Caldimonas thermodepolymerans: one gene and its partner. The protein of the gene in region 1 binds, or shares a complex with, the protein of each later gene. Links are inferred from orthologs where the notes say so. Each region holds a gene or a part of one and is shown on either strand. Other genes may lie near its edges.

Region 1 (3,412 bases):
CCGCATCCACCAGGCGCGCGATGACGGCACCCGCTTCATCATCATCAACCCGGCGGCCTACACCCACACCAGCGTGGCGCTGCGCGACGCGCTGGCCGGCGTGGCCATCCCCTTCGTCGAAGTGCACCTGTCCAATGTGCACCGGCGCGAACCCTTCCGGCAGCACTCCTATTTCTCGGACCTCGCCGAAGGGGTGATCTGCGGTCTCGGCGCCACCGGCTACCGCCTGGCCCTCGAGTACGCGCTGGAACGTCTCGCACCCGCGGCCTGACGCTTCCCCCGCTCCACTCACCCACGGCGATTGACGACAGATCGAGGCTCACTGGTGCGCGAACGCCGCTGATCACGACAAAAAAGGAAAGTTGGAGAGCGAAATGGATCTACGCAAGCTCAAGACCCTCATCGACCTGGTGTCGGAGTCGAACATCTCCGAGCTGGAGATCACCGAAGCCGACGGCAAGGTGCGCATCGTCAAGTCCGACGGCCACACCGCCGCCTCGGCCGCGCCGGTCGTGATGGCCCCGGTCGCCGCGCCGGTGGCGGCGCCGGTCGTCACCGCCCCGGCCCCCGCGCCGGCAGCCGCCGCTCCCGCGGCGCCGGCCGCGCCCGAGGTCAAGGGTCACGTGGTCAAGTCGCCGATGGTCGGCACCTTCTATCGCGCCTCCAGCCCGGGCGCCAAGCCCTTCGTCGAGCTGGGCCAGCAGGTCAAGGAAGGCGACCCGCTGTGCATCATCGAGGCGATGAAGATCATGAACGAGATCGAGGCCGACAAGTCCGGCACGGTCACCCAGATCCTGTGCGAGAACGGGCAGGCCGTCGAATACGGCCAGCCGCTGTTCGTGATCGAGTGAGCCGGCGGGGGCCACCCGCCCCTGCCTCCTGCCTGATCGCACGGGCGATCAGCCACCCAGCCAGCTTGGCCCAGCGGCACCACGCCGTGCCGGGAACGCCCCGGCCCCCGACGAGCCTGCCGCGGAGATCACGATGTTCAAGAAGATACTGATTGCCAACCGCGGAGAGATCGCCCTCCGCATCCAGCGCGCCTGCCGCGAGATGGGCATCAAGTCGGTCGTCGTCTATTCCGAAGCCGACCGCGATGCCAAGTACGTGAAGCTCGCCGACGAGGCGGTGTGCATCGGCCCGGCCGCCTCGGCCCAGAGCTATCTCAGCATGCCGGCCATCATCTCGGCCGCCGAGGTGACCGACGCCGAGGCCATCCACCCGGGCTACGGCTTCCTGTCCGAGAACGCCGACTTCGCCGAGCGCGTCGAGCAAAGCGGCTTCACCTTCATCGGCCCCACGCCCGAGTGCATCCGCCTGATGGGCGACAAGGTTTCGGCCAAGGCCGCGATGATCAAGGCCGGCGTGCCCTGCGTGCCCGGCTCCGACGGCGCGCTGCCCGAGGACCCGAAGGAGATCATCAAGATCGCCCGATCGATCGGCTACCCGGTCATCATCAAGGCCGCGGGCGGCGGTGGCGGGCGCGGCATGCGCGTCGTGCACACCGAGGCCGCCCTCATCCATGCCGTGCAGACCACCCGCACCGAGGCGGGCGCCGCCTTCGGCAACCCGGCGGTCTACATGGAGAAGTTCCTCGAGAACCCGCGCCACATCGAGATCCAGGTGCTGGCCGACCAGCACCGCAACGCGGTGTACCTGGGCGAGCGCGACTGCTCGATGCAGCGCCGCCACCAGAAGATCATCGAGGAAGCACCGGCGCCGGGCATCCCGCGCCGCATCATCGACAAGATCGGCGCACGCTGCGCCGAGGCCTGCCGCAAGATCGGCTACCGCGGCGCCGGCACCTTCGAGTTCCTGTACGAGAACGGCGAGTTCTACTTCATCGAGATGAACACCCGGGTGCAGGTCGAGCACCCGGTGACCGAACTCGTCACCGGCATCGACATCGTGCAGATGCAGATCCGGGTGGCCGCCGGCGAGAAGCTGCCGTTCTCGCAGCGCCACATCGAGATGCGCGGCCACGCGATCGAGTGCCGCATCAACGCCGAGGACCCGTACAGGTTCACGCCCTCGCCCGGCCGCATCACGATGTGGCACGCGCCCGGCGGCCCCGGCGTGCGCGTCGATTCGCACATCTACACCAACTACTTCGTGCCGCCCAACTATGATTCGATGATCGGCAAGATCATCGTGCATGGCGACACCCGCGAGCAGGCGCTGGCACGCATGCGCATCGCGCTGTCGGAAACGGTGGTCGAAGGCATCCAGACCAACATCCCGCTGCACCGCGAGCTGCTGGCCGATGCCAAGTTCATCGAGGGCGGCACCAGCATCCACTACCTGGAAAGCTGGATGAGCGAGCGCAAGCGGTGACGCCGTCCCCGTCCCCGCGACGACCAGGCGCTGGCGCCGACGCAGGAGAAACGCGATGATCGAATTGCTGCTGCTGGCCGGCGAGGACCTGGTCGACACCGTCTCGGACGCGCTGATGGAACTCGACGCGCTGTCGGTCTCGGTGGAGGACGCCGACGCCGGCACCGAGGCCGAGCAGGCGCTGTTCGGCGAGCCGGGCCTGCCGCCACCCAAGGGCGGCTGGGGCCGCTCGACGCTGCGCGCCCTGTTCCCCACCGAGGAAGCCGCCACCGAGGCGGCCACGCTGCTGCTGGCCCAGCCCTGGGCCAGCGAGGTGCACGTGGTCGCGATGCAGCCGGTGCCGGACCAGGACTGGGTGCGACTGACGCAGTCGCAGTTCCATCCGGTCGAGATCACGCCCGAGTTCTGGATCGTGCCGACCTGGCACGAGCCGCCGGCGCAGGCGCGCCGCGTGATCCGGCTCGACCCGGGACTGGCCTTCGGCACCGGGACCCACCCCACCACGCGCATGTGCCTGCGCTGGATCGCGCAGCAGGCCCCGGCGCTCGCGCCCAGCTGGCAGCGCGTGCTGGACTACGGCTGCGGCTCGGGCATCCTGGCGATCGGCGCGGCGCTGCATGGCGCGCAGGCGATCGACGCGGTGGACATCGACCCGGCGGCGATCGAATCGACGCAGGCCAACGCCCAGGCCAACGGCGTGACGCTGCGTGCCGGACCGCCCGAGCTCGCGCAGGGACGGTACCCGCTGGTGCTCGCCAACATCCTGGCCACGCCGCTCAAGCTGCTGGCGCCGCTGCTGTGCGGCCATGTCGCCCCGGGCGGCCACCTGGTGCTGGCCGGCATCCTCGAGCGCCAGGCCGACGAGCTCGCCGAGGCCTACGCCCCGTGGTGCCGGCTCGAGGTCAGCGACCAGGAGGATGGCTGGATCCTCATGACGGGCCGCCCCGGCACACCGGCCTGAGGGGACGGCAAGCCGCCGTCCCGATGGCATCATTCGCGCCATGAGTCTTGCCACCCGCTGCCCGGCCTGCCACACCACCTTCCGCGTCGTCCAGGACCAGCTGAAGGTCTCCGAAGG
Region 2 (3,147 bases), 570 kb from region 1 along the record:
CCGGCGTGCTGCACGGCAACCGCACCTACCTGCTGCAGGACGACGACGGCCAGATCCTGGAGACGCATTCGGTGTCGGCCGGGCTGGACTACCCGGGCGTCGGCCCCGAGCACGCCTGGCTCAAGGACACCGGCCGGGCCGAGTACGTCGGCATCACCGACGACGAGGCGCTGGCGGCGTTCCACTACCTGTGCCGCACCGAAGGCATCATCCCGGCGCTGGAGTCCAGCCATGCCGTGGCCCATGCCATGAAGCTGGCGAAGACCATGCGCAGCGACCAGTCCATCCTGGTGTGCCTGTCGGGCCGGGGCGACAAGGACATCGGTACCGTGGCCAGCCTGTCGGGCGTGGGCCTGCCCGAGGCGATGCCGGGCGGAGGTGCGCAATGAGCCGCATCGCGCAGACCTTTGCCCGCCTGCAGGCGGCCGGCCGCAAGGCGCTGATCCCGTACCTGACCGCCGGCGACCCGTTCCCGCAGCGGACCGTCGAGGTGATGCTCGCGCTGGCGCGCAACGGCGCCGACGTGATCGAGCTGGGCGTGCCGTTCTCCGATCCGATGGCCGACGGCCCGGTGATCCAGAAGGCCGCCGAGCGCGCGCTCGCGCAGGGCGTGGGGCTGGCCAAGGTGCTCGACGACGTGCGCGAGTTCCGCGCGCAGGACGACGCGACGCCGGTGGTGCTGATGGGCTACGCCAACCCGATCGAGCGCTACGACCAGCGCCACGGGCCGGGCGCCTTCGTGCGGGCCGCGCAGGCCGCGGGCGTGGACGGCGTGCTGGTGGTCGACTATCCGCCGGAAGAGTGCGAGGAGTTCGCCCGCGCGCTGGCCGGACACGGCCTGGATCCGATCTTCCTTCTCGCGCCGACCTCCACCGAACAGCGCATCCGCGAGGTGGGCCGCATTGCCAGCGGGTACGTTTACTATGTCTCCCTCAAGGGCGTGACGGGTGCCGGCCACCTCGACACCCGGGCCGTGGCGGAGATGGTGCCGCGCATCAAGGCGCACGTGAAAGTGCCGGTGGGCGTGGGCTTCGGCATCCGCGATGCCGACAGCGCCAGGGCCGTGGCCGCGGTGGCGGACGCGGTCGTGATCGGCTCGCGCCTGGTGCAATTGCTCGAAGAACAACCGCCCGAGCGCGTGGCGGACGCCGGGGGGCGCTTCATCGCGGAGATCCGCGCGGCCCTCGACACCCTGTGATAGGAGTTGACGCATGAGTTGGCTAGACAAACTGCTGCCGAACAAGATCCAGCAGACCGATCCCGCCGAACGCCGCTCGGTGCCCGAGGGCCTGTGGATCAAGTGCCCGTCGTGCGAATCGGTGCTCTACAAGACCGACCTGGAGCAGAACGCCTATGTCTGCCCCAAGTGCTCGCACCACCACCGCATCAGCGCGCGCGCGCGCCTGGACCAGTTCCTCGATCCGGAAGGGCGTTACGAGATCGGCCAGGAAGTGCTGCCGGTCGACGCGCTGAAGTTCAAGGACAGCAAGAAGTACCCCGACCGCCTGAAGGACGCGCTGGAAGCCACCGGCGAGACCGACGCGCTGGTGGTGATGGGCGGGGCGGTGCACAGCATCCCCGTGGTGGCGGCCTGCTTCGAGTTCGACTTCATGGGCGGCTCGATGGGCTCGGTGGTCGGCGAGCGCTTCGTGCGTGGCGTCGAGACCGCCCTCGAGCAGAAGACGCCGTTCATCTGCTTCACCGCCACGGGCGGCGCGCGCATGCAGGAAGGGCTGCTGAGCCTGATGCAGATGGCCAAGACCAACGCGGCGCTGACGCGCCTGGCCAAGGCCAAGCTGCCCTACATCAGCGTGCTGACCGACCCGACCATGGGCGGCGTGTCGGCCAGCTTCGCCTTCATGGGCGACATCGTGATCGCCGAGCCCAAGGCGCTGATCGGCTTTGCCGGCCCGCGCGTGATCGAGAACACCGTGCGCGAGAAGCTGCCCGAAGGCTTCCAGCGTGCGGAGTTCCTGCTGCAGAAGGGGGCGCTCGACATGATCGTCGACCGCCGCGAGCTGCGCCAGACCGTGGCGCGCGCGCTGGCGATGCTGCAGCGCCAGCCGGCCGACGCGGTCGCCTGATCGCGGGTCTTCCTGCACCGCAAAGGGCCGGCTCGATGCCGGCCCTTCTCGTTGGGCGCCGGCGTTGCCGGCGCGGCTGCTCTACCATCCCCCATCATGCCGCTGTCATCCTCATCCCCGCCTGTGACGCTGGAGGCCTGGCTGGCCCATTGCGAGCGCCTGCATCCCTCGACCATCGACCTCACGCTCGAGCGCGTGCAGGCGGTGGCGCAGCGCCTGCCGCTGCGCTTCGGCGGCCCGGTGTTCACGGTGGCCGGCACCAACGGCAAGGGCTCGACCTGCGCGATGCTGGAAGCCGTCCTGATCGCCGCGGGCTACCGCGTCGGCGTCTACACCTCGCCGCACCTGGTGCATTTCGAGGAGCGCTGCCGCATCGACGGCCAGCCGGTGCAGGCGCAGGACCTGCTGCCGCACTTCGAGGCGGTGGAGCAGGCGCGGCAGGGCGCGGCGCTGACCTACTTCGAGTTCACGACGCTGGCGATCCTGAGCCTGCTGGCCGCGCGCGCCCTCGACGCCGTGGTGCTGGAAGTCGGCCTGGGCGGCCGGCTCGACGCGGTCAACGCGGTGGACACCGACTGCGCCATCATCACCAGCATCGACCTGGACCACATGGACTTCCTGGGGCCGGACCGCGAGGCGATCGGGCGCGAGAAGGCCGGCATCATGCGTCCCGGGCGGCCGGTGGTGGTCAGCGACCCGGTGCCGCCCGAGAGCGTCGTGCGCCATGCCGAGGCCATCGGCGCCGACCTGTGGCGCTTCGGGCGCGACTTCAACTACGCCGGCCAGCAAAGCGGCACCGGCACCTGGCAGCAGTGGTCCTGGGCCGGGCGCCAGAAGCGCTACACGGGGCTGGCCTATCCGGCGCTGCGCGGTACCAACCAGCTGCTCAACGCCTCGGGCGTGCTGGCCGCGCTGGAGGCGGTGCGCGACCGCCTGCCGGTGACGGCGCAGGCGGTGCGCAACGGCCTGGCGGTGGTGGAGCTGCCGGGGCGCTTCCAGATCGTGCCCGGGCAGCCGACGCTGGTGCTGGACGTGGCGCACAACCCGCACGCCGTCGCGGCGC

What was found. Proteins that work in one complex are often made in the same cells at the same time.
Region 2: the proteins of accC (region 1) and accD are in contact, whole or in part, in a solved structure (PDB 8UXZ), measured with the Escherichia coli proteins. The link is inferred for Caldimonas thermodepolymerans from one-to-one orthologs.

Annotation. Positions count from the first base shown.
Region 1 is NZ_CP064338.1:3,083,226-3,086,637, forward strand. What follows is about bases 204-3,159. They hold accC (acetyl-CoA carboxylase biotin carboxylase subunit), read left to right. Parts: upstream 204-984; coding sequence 985-2,334; downstream 2,335-3,159. Other genes in these bases: aroQ (type II 3-dehydroquinate dehydratase), read left to right, coding at 204-271; accB (acetyl-CoA carboxylase biotin carboxyl carrier protein), read left to right, coding at 375-851; prmA (50S ribosomal protein L11 methyltransferase), read left to right, coding at 2,390-3,159. In the rest of the region: more of aroQ, read left to right, coding at 1-203; more of prmA, read left to right, coding at 3,160-3,295; IS481_RS18540 (zinc-ribbon and DUF3426 domain-containing protein), read left to right, coding at 3,336-3,412. UniProt on the Escherichia coli protein: This protein is a component of the acetyl coenzyme A carboxylase complex; first, biotin carboxylase catalyzes the carboxylation of the carrier protein and then the transcarboxylase transfers the carboxyl group to form malonyl-CoA.
Region 2 is NZ_CP064338.1:2,510,637-2,513,783, reverse strand. The notes cover bases 247-3,147. They hold accD (acetyl-CoA carboxylase, carboxyltransferase subunit beta), read left to right. Parts: upstream 247-1,211; coding sequence 1,212-2,084; downstream 2,085-3,147. Other genes in these bases: folC (bifunctional tetrahydrofolate synthase/dihydrofolate synthase), read left to right, coding at 2,181-3,147; trpA (tryptophan synthase subunit alpha), read left to right, coding at 386-1,198; trpB (tryptophan synthase subunit beta), read left to right, coding at 247-389. Also shown: more of trpB, read left to right, coding at 1-246.